3 regions of the Cupriavidus sp. CER-90 genome follow, and region 1 is predicted to be linked to each of the others. Evidence: predicted binding sites of a transcription regulator. Region 1 holds the regulator's gene; each other region holds the start of a gene.

Region 1 (4,579 bases):
TTCCCGAACCTGACCGACAACGACTGGCTGTATGGCGGTGATCCCGACACGATCCAGCAGACGATCGCGAAGGGCCGCAACGGCGTGATGCCGCCGTTTGCCGGCACGATCGATGCCAAGCTGGCCGGCGATACGGCGCAGTATGTGCGGTCGCTGTCGGGGCTGACCTATGACCCGATCCGGGCGTCGCGCGGCGAAAGCACGTTCAAGTCCACCTGCGCGGCCTGCCATGGCGCGAGCGGCAAGGGCAACCAGGCGCTTGGCGCGCCCAACCTGTCCGACAACGTGTGGCTGTATGGCAGTTCGGAGGGCGTGATCGTCGAGGCCATCCTGAAGGGGCACAACGGCCATATGCCGGCCCATGAGGAAATCCTGACGCCTGAACGGATTCGCATGCTGACGGCATACGTCTGGGGCCTGTCGAACAGCAACGCGAACGCCGCATCCACAGGGCAATGACAAACCGTCCCCCGGGGTCCGGCGGCCACGCCGTCCGGACCGGGGGCATGAGGGCTGAACAATGAGCGCGCCCCTGGAATCTCCCCCCACTACACGCGAATCAAGCGAGGCCGCCTGGCGGCCCGCACCGCCGCCAAAGCCGGCGGCCGACGCCACCGAAGAGGCCCTGTACGAAGTCCGGCGCAAGATCTACCCGCGCTCGGTCACGGGCGCTTTTTCGAGCTGGCGGGTCTGGCTGGTCATCCTCACGCAACTGGTCTACTACGGCACGCCGTGGCTGCAATGGAACGACCGGCAGGCCGTCCTGTTCGATCTCGGCGCCCGCAAGTTCTACATCTTCGGCCTGGTGCTGTGGCCGCAGGACGTGATCTACCTGGCGGTGCTGCTGGTCATCTCGGCGCTGGCACTGTTCCTGTTTACGGCCATCGCCGGACGGTTGTTCTGCGGGTACGCGTGCCCACAGACGGTCTATACCGAGATCTTCATGTGGATCGAGCGCCGGGTGGAGGGCGACCGCATCGCCCGCATCCGGCTGGACGGCGATCCGTGGAGCCTGCGCAAGATTCGCCTCAAGGCGACCAAGCACGCGCTGTGGATCCTGATCGCGCTGTGGACGGGCTTTACGTTCATCGGCTATTTCGCACCGATCCGCGAACTGGGCGGCGAGGTCCTGCACTGGACCCTGGGCCCGTGGCAGGCGTTCTGGATGCTGTTCTATGCGTTTGCCACGTGGGGCAACGCCGGCTTCATGCGCGAGCAGGTGTGCAAGTACATGTGTCCGTACGCGCGCTTCCAGAGCGTGATGGTGGACCGCGACACCTACGTCGTCACCTATGACGTGGGCCGTGGCGAACCGCGCGGCAGCCGGTCGCGCAAGGCGGACCACCACGCGGCTGGCCTGGGCGACTGCGTGAACTGCAGCATCTGCGTACAGGTGTGTCCGACCGGGATCGACATCCGCGACGGCCTGCAGTACGAGTGCATCGGCTGCGGCGCGTGCATCGACGCCTGCGACCAGGTCATGGACAAGATGGAGTATCCGCGCGGGTTGATCCGGTACACATCGGAAAACGCGATGCGCAAGAAGCTGTCGGCATCGGATGCCCGCAAGCGGCTGATGCGTCCGCGCACGATCGTCTACACGGCGATCTGGCTCGCCTTGACGGCGGGCTTCGTCACATCGCTGGCCATGCGGGCGCCGCTCAAGGTCGACATCATTCGCGATCGTGGCGCGCTCGGGCGCGAAGTGGAAGGGCGCTGGATCGAGAACGTGTACCGGCTGCAGCTGATCAATGCCACCGAGGCGCCGATGAAGTTTCACGTGCAGGCGCAGAGCGACGCGTTGCAGGGCATGGTCGTGGAGTACGACCATGGCGCGGAATCGCTGTCGCCCACGTCGAACCGGCTGCTGCCGATCCGGATTCGTGTGCCGATCGACGATGCGAAGCAGGGTACGCACAAGATCGAGGTGACGGTCACCGCCGAGACCGAAACCGATCGGAAAGTGGATATCCGGCAAAGCACGAGTTTCATCGTGCCTCGCGATCTGTGATGCTGTCACGGATGGTGAGCCGGGACGAATGCCAATAGGAGAGCGCAATGACCCAACACCCCGCAAAGCCCTGGTACAGGGAGCCATGGCCCTGGATTCTGATGAGTGGTCCGCTGCTGGCGATGGTCGCCTGCGGTATCACGATCTGGCTGGCAAACACCCATGCCGATGTGCCGGTGACCGATGCCACGCGCCACGGCCTAGTGGTCGAGAAGGCCGGTGCCGACCGCGCTGAACCCGCTGCGAGGCGCCCATGAGACTGCGCTGGCTGATGTGGGTGCTATGGCCGGCGTTTCTGATGGGCGGTGCGGCCACGGCGGTGGTGTTCTCGGTGGTGGATCCCGGCGACCTCAGCTTCTTCGGACAACCGGTGGAAGCTTCCCGGCAGGCGATCTACACCGTTGGCTTCCTGGTCGCGTGGTTGTTCTGCGCGTTGTCCAGCGGCCTCACGCTGTACACGATGCCGGTGAAGCTCAGCGACACCGATGAACTCGAATAGCAATGCAGAACAGGCGCTGCAAACAGAAAGGCCGCGCTGGATGGCTCCGGCGCGGCCTTTGTCGTGATGTGTGGCCCAGGCATTCAGCAGGACCGGCTGTACACCTGCTTGATGCCTGCCATATCGACGAGCTTCACATGTCGCTGACGAATCTGGATCAGGCCTGCTTCGGCAAAGCGCGAGAACAGGCGGCTGACGGTCTCGAGTTTCAGGCCCAGGTAGCTGCCGATTTCCTCGCGGCTCATGCGCAGCACGAACTCGGTGGACGAATAACCGCGTGCCGACAGACGCTCGGACATGTTGACGAGAAATGCCGCCAAACGCTCTTCGGCGCGCATCGATCCGAGCGTGATCAGCATGACCTGGTCCTGCGAGATTTCCTTGCTCATCAGACGCAGGAACTGGCCTTGCAGGGAGGGCAGGATGCTCGACAGCGATTGCAGGTCGTCGTAGCGTACGACGCAGACTTCGGCGTCTTCCAGCGCGGTGGCGTCGGACGCGTGCTGCATCTCGCTGAGGCCATCGAGGCCGATGACTTCACCGGGCAGGTGGAAGCCCGTGATCTGTGTGCGCCCGTCTTCCATCGTGACGTGCGTCTTCAGTGTGCCGAAGCGAATGGCGTAGACCGCATTGAGCGGTTCGCCCATGCGGTAAAGCGTTTCGCCCTTGTGAACACGCACGCGTTCCTGCACGAGCGTGTCCATCTTCGCCAGGTCTTGTTGCGACATGCCCACGGGCAGGCAAAGCTGGCCCATGGCACACGTTGAGCAACGGGGCGACATCTCGGTGACGGGAATGGAAGTCAACAATTGAAGTGCTCGTTATGAATGCGCTTGCAGCGAGGGCGCGATGCAGGCATTTTACAGCGTCATGTGACGCAGAAGCGAGGAACAGTTGCCTTTTGGTGTGCTTTTAAGCGTTTTTCTGATGGCATTGCTCGGTGGCATGCATTGCGCGGCCATGTGTGGAGGAATTGCTATTGCCGCGGAGCAGAAACAGCACCGCGATGTGGCAATTGTCATACACCGTACCGCTCGCCAGTGGTGGACTGCGCTGTGCATCATGCATGCGGGCCGCATCACGACATACATGCTGCTGGGTGCGGTGATGGGTGCTGTCGGTGCGACGGCGTGGCGGCAGGAGTATCTGCCAATGCAGCGATGGCTTTATGCAGCGGGCAGCATGATGCTGGTGCTCACCGGTGTGTGGCTGTTGCGTGGACGCGTGATGCGTTCCGACTGGATCGAGCGGCTGGCCTCGCTGGCCGCCGTGCACGTGGTGCAGCGTGCGCGGGCCATGACCGCCCGACTGCCGGTGCGGCTACGCGGCGAGCGTCGCGCAAGGCCGCTGTTGCGCCGATACGGTATGGGTCTGGCCTGGGGGCTGGTGCCATGCGGAATGATCTATGGCGCATTGGCGCTGGCACTGCTGGCAGGCAACGCGGTGTCGGGCGCGCTCGTGATGGGCGCGTTCGGACTGGGCACGCTGCCCAACCTGCTGGTGATCTCGGGGCTGTCGGGGTACCTGCGGCAACTCTCGCGCAAACCTGCGGTGCGGGTCGCGTCGGGGCTGGTGGTGATCGGCTTCGGCGTGCTCGGCGTGGCCCGGTCGATCTGGCTCCCGGACACGCTGGCCCAACACGGCTTTTGCGTGGTGTTCTGAATCGGCCACAAGGGCGGGTTGCGGGCGGGGCCGGGAATGCCATACAATCGACGGAACCACGGTATCGCGCCGCACCATTGCTCGGGGCGCCGCTGGGGCCGCATTCCTGATCTGGGGAGCGTGCCCAGGGTTTTCGGCCGCTCCGGTGCGCCGAGAACGTCTCAACAGTCCATCCGGTTCAAAAGATCTGGTTAAAAGACCGGCTGCGGTTGGGAAGATGGCGCCGGTCAGGGCAGGGTTGCCTGAGCCGATACCGTTTTGTTTCTTGCCGTCTTGGCCATCTGGTGGCCCTGGCGAATGTCCGCCCCGAAGGGAGAAGGCGCGACGCAAGAGGTCCGTTGACTGGTGAAACTGGCCATCGCCGGACGATCTCCTGCCGGATCGACCCGGCAATTCGATGCAAAAGA
Region 2 (4,579 bases), 1.6 Mb from region 1:
ACCGTCTCACCCCGGGCACGTGGCGAACGTGCCCGGGCGTCGCTTGGCCTGTGGTTTTTGTCCCATCGCCGCCTTTTGCGGGCAATCGGCTCGAGCGAAAAAATACTAAGCATGCATATAATTATGCGGTCACTGAATAAGGCCGCGTCGATGCCGTGCGGCCTGTCGTTTTTGTGATCTGTGCAGCACCATCGGCGCCCCCACACCCTCCGCATCCCATTGCATGTCATCGCCCTCGCCTTCCCCGTCCGTCACGCTGGACGCCGCTCCCGATGCCCACGACCACGCCGCGATCATGCGCGTAATTGGCGGCATCGTGCTCTGTATCCTGCTCGCCGCGCTCGACCAGACCGTGGTCATTCCGGCCGTGCCGGCCATCGCCAACGACCTGAACGGTTTCGGCCATCTGTCGTGGATCGTCACGGCCTATCTGATCGTGTCGACGGTCACCACGCCGCTCTACGGCAAGCTGTCGGACAGTTTCGGCCGCCGGCGCCTGCTGATGCTGGCGATTTCGCTATTTATCGCCGCATCGGTGGCCTGCGCGCTGGCGCAGTCGCTGACGCAGCTGATCCTGTTCCGCGCGCTGCAGGGCGTGGGCGGCGGCGGGCTGATGTCGCTGGCCCAGGCGGCCATCGCCGATGTGGTGGCGCCGCGCCAGCGCGGCCGCTACCAGGGCTACCTGGCGACGGTGTGGGCGGTCTCCTCGATTGCGGGGCCGCTGGTGGGCGGCTGGGTGTCCGACCACATGTCGTGGCGCTGGCTGTTCTGGATCAACGTGCCGCTGGGCCTGCTGGCGATGGCCATGTGCTATCGCGGTCTGGCGCACCTGCGTGCCCGGGGCGGCCGGCCGCAGGTGGACTGGCTGGGCGCCAGCCTGCTGGCGGTCGCCATCGTCGCCTTTCTGCTGGCGATGAGCTGGGCGGGCGAAGCCTTCGACTGGATCTCGCTGGAAATGGGCGGCCTGCTTCTGCTGACGCTGGTGGCCGTGGCGCTGCTGGCCTGGCAGGAACGGCGCGCCGCCGATCCGATGCTGCCGCCGCGCCTGTTCGCCAACCGCGCCTATGTGATGGGCGTGGGCGCCTCGTCGCTGGCTGCGCTCAACATCTTCCTGTGCATCTTCGCGCTGCCGCTGCACTTCCAGCTGGTGCGTGATGCCGATGCCTCGACGTCGGGCCTGCTGGTGGTGCCGTTCCTGCTGTCCACGGTGGCCGGCAACTTCGTGGTGGCGTGGCTGGCGCCTCGCCTGGGACGCATGCGCGAGATCCTGACCGGCGGCTACGTGGCCGCCGCCGTGGGGCTGGTGTCGCTGGCCACGGTCACGGCCGCCGTGCCCACGACGCTGGTACTGGCGGCGATGACGATTGCCGGCATCGGCCTGGGCATGTCGATGGTGGGCACGCTGATTTCGGTGCAGAACGCGCTGGAGCGCCGCGACATGGGCGCCGGCACCGGCGCGCTGCTGGTGATCCGCTCGCTGGGCAGTGCCCTGGGCGGCGCACTGGCCGGCACGCTGCTGGCGATGGAATTCCGCGACGCGCTGGCGCGCTCGGGCGTGAACCAGGCGCTGGACCTGGGCTCGCTGCGCCATGGCAGCGAGGCGATGGCCCATCTGTCGCCGGCCGTGCATCAGGTGCTGGCGGGCGGCGTGGAAGCGGGCTTTCACATGATCTTCGCGGCGGGCGCGGTCGCGGCCATCATCGCGCTGGTCATCGTGCGACGCATGCCGGACCTGGAACTGCGCAGCAGCGTGACCGAACACGCGGCCAAGATTCATATGGATTGAAGGTCGTCCGGGGCCGGGGGCGCCTGCCGCTGCCGCCCCGCGTCATGACGCGAATCGCCCGAGGGCGTAGACTTTGCTGCACTACAGGAAACCGGAGCCCGTACCCATGTCTCGCGAACGCACCCTGGCAACTGCAGTCCACATGGACCGGATGCGGCAACACTTCCAGCGCACCGCCCTGCTGGGCGCGTTGGGCCTGGCCGCCGCGGCCGCCATGCTGCCGCACCCTGCCCGCGCGGCAGACAAGTCTGCCACGGTGTCGGCACAGCCGGCCGGTAACTGCCCGGCGTCGCTGAATTTCCGTTTCCCGCGGCTGCAGGACGAATCGCCCCAGAACCTGTGCCAGTACGCCGGCAAGGTCGTGCTGGTGGTCAATACGGCCAGCTATTGCGGCTTCACGCCGCAATACGAAGGCCTGGAGGCGCTTTACGCCAAGTACCGCGAGCGCGGCCTGGTGGTACTGGGCTTCCCGTCGAACGACTTCTCGCAGGAGCCCGGTTCGGCCAAGGAAATTTCGGACTTCTGCTACAACACCTACGGCGTCAAGTTCCCGATGCTCGGCAAGTCCCACGTGCGCGGCGGCGAAGCCAACCCGATGTACGTGTTGCTGACCAAGGAAACCGGCACCGCGCCGAAGTGGAATTTCTACAAATACCTGATCGACCGCAAGGGCCAGGTCGTGGGCAGCTACAACAGCATGGTCAAGCCCGACGACAAGCAGTTCGTGGCCAAGATCGAAGAATTGCTGTCCACGCGCTGAATGGCCCCGCAGCCGGCGCCCGTCCGGCTTTTTCGGCCCGCTTTCCATGATTTTTGATTCACATCAATTGAAAACACTGCGCAACTGAGTACTTTCGCCGCTTAAAAATAAACACAAGCGGTTGAGGGAGTCATGAGCAAGGTGCTTTACGAATGCAACGGGCATGTCTGCCTGGCGTTTACGGACCTGGTCGACGATACGCATGGCGATGCGGTGCAGAGCAACCAGTTCCTGGTGGTCAATCACGGGCACGCGGCCCTGATCGACCCGGGCGGGCAGATGACCTATAGCGAGCTGTACATGACGATCAGCCGCTATTTCCCGCCCAAGCAGCTCGATTACGTACTGGCGTCGCACGCCGATCCCGACATTGTGGCGTCGGTGGGGCGCTGGCTGACGGCGTCCGACAGCCGCGTGCTGATCTCCGAGGTCTGGGCGCGCTTCCTGCCGCATTTCTGCCAGACCGGCAAGACCGCCGGGCGCATTGTCCCGATTCCCGATGCGGGCATGGTGGTGCCGCTGGGCAAGTCGTCGATCATGGCCGTGCCGGCCCATTTCCTGCATTCCGAGGGCAATTTCCAGTTTTTCGATCCGATCAGCAGAATCCTGTTTTCGGGCGATCTCGGGGCGTCGATGACCTCGACGGAAGACGCGCGCGGCGACGTGACCGATTTCGATGCCCACGCGGCCCGCATGCTGGGGTTCCACCGCCGCTACATGAGCGGCAACAAGGCCTGCCGGCTATGGGCGGCCATGGCGCGCACGCTTGATATCCAGTGCATCGTGCCGCAGCACGGGCCGTCGATCCGGGGGCGCCAGATGGTGGCGCGGTTCATCGACTGGGTCGAGCAGCTCCAGTGCGGGCTGGACCTGATCGACGCCAGTCACTATCAGCTGCCCACGCAGGTCCTGCGCTGATCCTGCGCTGAACCTGCGGGCGCGCCGTCAGTCGCGCACCAGGCCTTCGGCCCGCATTGCCGCCTGTACGGCCGCGCGCGCGGCCACGCGCGACAGATATTCCTGCAGCTTCGGGTACGCATCGAGCTTCAGGTGCAGCAGCCGGGCCCAGCTGACGATCGTGAAGCAGTACGCATCGGCCACGCTGAACTGGCTGCCCAGCAGGTAATCGCGCGACGCCAGGTGTTCGTCCAGTTCGCCAAAACGCTTGTGCAGCTTGGCCTTGCAGGCCTCGACGGTGCTGGCGTCGGTTTCCTTGTGCCACAGCCACGGGCTGAACACCTTGTGCAGTTCGGTGGAGATCAGCGTCAGCCAGCCCACGGCCTCCAGCCGGGCCTGGCTGCCGGGCGCGGGCAGCAGGTTGCGTGCCGGCACCTGGTCGGCGATGAACTGGAGCAGGGCGGACGCCTCGCTGTGGCGCGACCCGTCATCGAGCTGCAGCAGTGGCACATAGCCGCGCGGGTGGATGGCGTAGTAGTCGTTGGTGCCGTTTTCGGGCTCGGCCAGCGTGTGATGGATCAGGTCGACGCGGGCCAGCGTGACGGGCAGGCCGGCTTCGCGCAGGGCGATATGAACGGCCATCGAGCAGGCGGCGGGCGAGTAGTAGAGCTTCATGGGATTCCTTGGGAGACGGCACGGCGCGGAGTGCGGCGTGCGGTGATGGCAGTCTAGGCAGCGGCCCGGGCCCCCACAATGCGTGGCGATGCACAGCGGGTATGCAAAGATGCATGGCCTGCATGATGTGTCAGAAGAACGCCGACGCAGGCCGCTCGGGGACGGGCGTGCGGGGCCGCGCGCGGGCCGCTGGCTTGCGATATGCTCGCGAGGCTGACCTGACCCCCATAGGAGACAAGATGAAGCTAGTCCGTGTAGGAAACCCCGGCGCCGAGCGTCCGGGCCTGGTTGACCGTGATGGGCGCGTGCGCGATCTGTCCGGTGTCGTCGGCAATATCGGCCCGGGCGAGCTGGCGCCGGCGGCGCTGGCCCGGCTGGCGGCGATCGACCCGGCCACCTTGCCCGTGGTGGAGAGCCAGCGCCACGGCGTGCCCTGGACCGGCATCGGCAAGATCATCGCC
Region 3 (4,579 bases), on a different contig from region 1:
GTCGTCGAAGTAGGCGGCCTCGGCCTGCGCGGCCGTACGCTGCGTGGTGGCGTTGATGACGTACTGGATGTTCGCCTTGTGCACGGCGGCGTTGGTCACCGAACCACCGGCCGTGCCGTCGTTCGGCAGGCCGGTCCACGCGGACGCCGCGACGGCCGGGAAGCTGCCGTTGGCCGCTGCCGGCGCCCCGGCGTCAACCAGCCGCGTCAGCGGTTCCCAGACATCGAGGAAACCCTTGACCACGCGGACGCCGGCATTGGTGTCGACGGTCGCATAGCGTGCGTCACCGCGCTGGTTGGTGGCGATATTGTCGACAAACGGCAGCACCGACGCCTGTACGGGGGCGCTGTCGACAAACCCGGGATCGGCCGGCGGCGCCGGCACGGCCAGCGGCGTGGCGGTAGAGGCGCTTTGGCTGTTGTTGTCGTCGCCGCCGCCGCAGGCGCTGAGCAGGAAGGCAAGGCAGGCGACCGCAATGGCCGATGGAATCCCGGGCTGGGAAAGAGACATGACAGGGTCCTCTAGATAGAGACGGCGGGCAGGCCGTCGAAAGAGGACGCAGTCTAGGGACGTCTCATGTCATACATGTGAAACAATCGCCGCCCGTTCTCGATGGAGGATTCGGTTGACGGACATGGTGGTGACATATCCGTGTGGGCGACCGGCCCGCGCGGCTTCGCAGCTAGCCCCAGCTTCGTACGCGCCCCGTGTCCACATGAACGAAGTTCTCGGACTTGTAGAAGCCGACACCACCGGCCTGCAGCGTCTGCGCCGCATCGCGCAGGTCGGCCAGCGCCACGCCGGGCAGGCGGATGTCGATGGCCATGCCATCCATGTGCAGGCTGCGCCGGGCGACACCACCGCCGCGTGTCTTGCGCAGGCGCTCGTTGGTCACGGGGCAGCGGTAGCCCGAAATCACCTGGAACGGCGCGTCGCTACCCAATTCGCGCCGCAGCGCGAACAGCAGACCGAACAGCTTCGGGTCAATTTCACCCACCGTGCCCGAGTAGTGATCGCGCAGAAAGTGGTTGAGCGAGGTCTGCGCCTGCGGCAGAACCTGATCGCCCATGGCATAGACCAGCGAAAGGTGTTCGCCGGTATGGGTGTGTTCGAAGGACAGCGAGCGGGCATCGGGGCCCAACGCCGCCAGGGCGGCGCGAGGCGCCAGCGTCGACAGGCCCGCGCCTAGCGCGATGGCACCTGCACGATGAAAAAAACGGCGACGATGGCTGGAACTGGATTCGGACATGGAAACTTTTACAACGGCGCGGCATTCATGAAGGCCGTACGGCAGGCTTGGCACCCGTGCGCTGCCGCAGCGCCTGGTCCAGCAGTTTGTCCTGTCCGTAAATGTCAGGCACGAAGTATACCCGTCCGTCGGCGCGCGCAATGGCAGTGCCATAGGCCAGCACCACGGGCACCGGTTGCTGTAGCGCAATGGTCTTCGACTTGCCCGCCGTCATGGCCTCACGGATACGCGCCGGGGTCCACTCGGGCATGCCCTGAAGCGTGAATTGCGCCAGCGCGACAGGATCTTCCACGCGGATGCAGCCGTGACTGAAATCGCGCCGGCCACGCTTGAACAGTTCCGGCGTGGGCGTGTGGTGCAGATAGATGGCCTGGTTGTTCGGGAAGATGAACTTGATGTCCCCCAGCGCATTGAGCGGGCCGGGCCGTTGGCGGATGCGCGCCTGCCCGTTCAGCACCGCATCGACATTGGCCTGGCTGAACGTGGCATTCGCCTGGGTGCCGTAGACGAACTCGAAGCCCTGCCGCGTGAAATAGCCGGGATCGCGCTGGGATTTCGGGATGACTTCCTTGCGCGCGATCGACGACGGCACGTTCCAGTAAGGGCTGAACTCGATATAGCGCATGTCCTCCTTGAACAGCGGCGTGCGGGTATCGAGCGCCTTGCCCACGATGACCTTCATCTCCAGCCTGATGTCCAGCTTGCCTTCGTCGTAGTCGTAGGCGCGCAGCACGAATTCGGGCACGTTGACCACGATCATGCGCGGGCCTTCTGCCAGCGGCGTCCAGCGCAGGCGCTCCATCGTCAGCACGATCTGGTCGACGCGCGCGGCGGGCGTGACGTTGAGCTGGGCCAGCGTGCCCGCGCCGATCACGCCATCGGCATCGAGCGCGTGGCGCGTCTGGAACGCCTTGACGGCATCGACCAGCGTGCCTTCGTAACGCTGTGGCACCGGCGTGCCGGGTGACAGGTCGCCCAGCGCTTGCAGCCGTTGTGCCAGTTGCGGCAGGCCGGCGTAGGACTGTCCGGGCGTCAGCTTGCCGCCGGCCACCGCGGGCAGGGGAGTCTTCCAGAACGGCTCGGCGGCGAGCTTGCGATACTTCGCCAGCGCGTCGCGCAGCGTGCCGTACAGCGGGAACGACGGGGCCGCCTCGCGCATCGCGTCAGCGAGCCGGTTGGCCGCCATGGCGTTGCGCAAGTAGCTTTCCGGATCGAACGGGGGCAGATTGCCGACCGAGAAATTCGCATGGACCTTGCGCGGATCGACGCGACCCCGATGCAGATCGGCCAGATATCGCTTCATGGCATCCGTGAGGGCACCGTCAAAGCGTTGCGCCGCGTCCGACGCTGGCGTCGGGGCATCGACCAGCTGCGCCAACGCGCGCTGCAGGCCATCGGCGTCGTAGTCGCGCGGGTCCAGCCCATCGGTGCTGGCGCCATTCAACGCCTTGACCGCGGCTTGTGCGGCCTGAGAGGGGCGCCCATCGGCAAACCAGAGCAGACCCTGCGGCGGCTGGGCCCACGCCGGCGAAGCACTGCACAGCAGCCAGGCCGCGCCAGCACTGGCAAGGCATGCAATGCGGGCGGGGACAGGCGCGGAAAACCGCGCGGCAATGTGTGAAAGACGCCGCAAACGAACGGCCGTGGCGGTCGCCGTCGAGGCTGGCATGGCTGCAGGGGCAACAGTCATCGTATGAAGGTCGATAGCGTTTGTCCTTTGCGTATCGTATCCGAACATCGTGACGTATCCCTCCCTTGGTACATCTGAAAACAAAGTTTCTGCTATTGACCAGCGTTTGATGCAGGTCAATTAACAAGCCATGCCGCGAACTATGCTGTCTACAGCGACAACGTCAATGCGGAGGTGGATCGATGTACGAACGAATTCTCGTGGCAGTGGACGGCGGCCCATCGTCGGAACTAGCCATTTCGCAGGCAGTGGGGCTGGCCAAGCAGCTGTCGGCCGAAGTCAAGGTGCTGTTCGTGGTTGACGACAGCGAACTGTTCTTCGAATACGCCCATATTGACCCCAGCCAGATCGTGGGCGGCATGATCGAGGTGGGCCAGAAGGCCCTGGCGACCGCCGCACGGCGCTTCGAGAATGCCAATGTCCGCTGCCTCACCGAACTGGCCGAAAAGCCAGTGTCGCCCGGCAATATCTCCGGAACCATCGTCAAATGCGCCGATCATTGGCCGGCCGATCTGATCATCATGGGCACCCACGGCCGGCGCGGCATGCGGCGCGTGATCATGGGGAGCGTGTCGGAAGGCGTGATTTCGAAGTCCAGCAAGCCAGTCCTGCTGATTCGCGGCGAGACCGTGCATTGATGTGTCCACCCGCCGGCCCGGCTCGCCGATTGAGGACGATCCGGGCTAGCGTTTCAACGATGCCTGCACGCTGAGCAGGTTCTGCGGCATGACCCGGATCAGCCCGCCCCGGGGGCTGTCAATGTCGGCGATCAGTGCCAGCGACAACGACACGGTCAGCGGCACCACCAGCAGCAGGACGATCTTGGTGCTCTCGGTGCGCGCGCCGTAGCCCTGCATCAGGCTGCTGCAGAAGGCGATGATGATCATCAGCCCCCAGGCCGCCAGCGGTATGTGATTGCGCCAGGCCGCTTCCGTATAGCCCTGCGAATTGATCACGTCGTTCATGCCGGCCACCACCAGCGCCGTGATCGGATTCGGCGCCGTACGGGCGCCGTCGCGCACCCCCTTCCACATCTCGTCTTCGATCTGCGCCGTCGCGGCCTCGATGTCGTCGACTTGCGCCGCATCGCGGGTCAGGTAGTAGTGGATACGCTGATCCAGATAGCGCACCAGCAACGACTTGAGCGCGTCGGTGTCCCGTTCCAGCAATTCCACGCGCAGATACTCGGTGCCGATCGCGTTGGCTTCCTCTTCCTCCAGATTCTTGCGCTGGTCGTACCGGCCCACGGCCATCGACAGCGTGAACCCGATCAGCAGGGCCAGCAGCGTCAGCGTGGCCCCCTGGATGATGTTGAAGTCGTCGCGGCCGTCGCTGCCCAGCGGACGCATGCGGCGCAGCACCAGCGCGCCGATGGCCGTGGCAATGCCCATCAATACCAGCAGCACGACAAACAGCAGGCCCGGATGGCTGATGAGCGGTCGCATGGCAGATCTCAGATCAGTGGTAGGCCCATGCTGCCCAAGCCGGGCCGGTGGATCAAGTGAAAGCTTCTTTTGCCCATCTTGAACGGATTCTTCGGGTCCGCCATCCCCTTTGCGCCGGCACCCGGTTTCCGCTCCTTATCGATTTCATTGCGATAACTTTTCTTATCGCAATATATCCATGCGAATGCTAAACTT

The links. Region 1 encodes FNR, which switches genes on or off when oxygen is low (the NO sensors DNR and NnrR bind a similar motif). Its sites were predicted from a motif close to TTGATNNNNATCAA; they were not measured.
Region 2: AC24R4_RS16440 (oxygen-binding di-iron domain-containing protein) is a predicted target of FNR. The motif match lies at 2,600-2,613, and genes of this name have one in related genera.
Region 3: AC24R4_RS01640 (universal stress protein) is a predicted target of FNR. The motif match lies at 3,046-3,059, and genes of this name have one in related genera.

What each region holds. Positions count from the first base shown of each region.
Region 1 is NZ_JBYGYM010000002.1:2,829,844-2,834,422, forward strand. Features, by position in the region: gene ccoP (cytochrome-c oxidase, cbb3-type subunit III) at 1-459, shown strand, start outside; gene ccoG (cytochrome c oxidase accessory protein CcoG) at 521-2,011, shown strand; gene AC24R4_RS23570 (FixH family protein) at 2,059-2,268, shown strand; gene AC24R4_RS23575 (hypothetical protein) at 2,265-2,510, shown strand; gene fnr (fumarate/nitrate reduction transcriptional regulator Fnr) at 2,594-3,319, opposite strand; gene AC24R4_RS23585 (sulfite exporter TauE/SafE family protein) at 3,405-4,172, shown strand.
Region 2 is NZ_JBYGYM010000002.1:1,274,530-1,279,108, reverse strand. Features, by position in the region: gene AC24R4_RS16450 (MDR family MFS transporter) at 296-1,786, shown strand; gene AC24R4_RS16445 (glutathione peroxidase) at 1,929-2,546, shown strand; gene AC24R4_RS16440 (oxygen-binding di-iron domain-containing protein) at 2,679-3,464, shown strand; gene gstA (glutathione transferase GstA) at 3,492-4,118, opposite strand; gene AC24R4_RS16430 (fumarylacetoacetate hydrolase family protein) at 4,358-4,579, shown strand, end outside.
Region 3 is NZ_JBYGYM010000001.1:367,596-372,174, forward strand. Features, by position in the region: gene AC24R4_RS01625 (acid phosphatase) at 1-510, opposite strand, end outside; gene mepK (peptidoglycan L,D-endopeptidase MepK) at 683-1,249, opposite strand; gene AC24R4_RS01635 (L,D-transpeptidase family protein) at 1,275-2,918, opposite strand; gene AC24R4_RS01640 (universal stress protein) at 3,122-3,577, shown strand; gene AC24R4_RS01645 (bestrophin-like domain) at 3,623-4,384, opposite strand.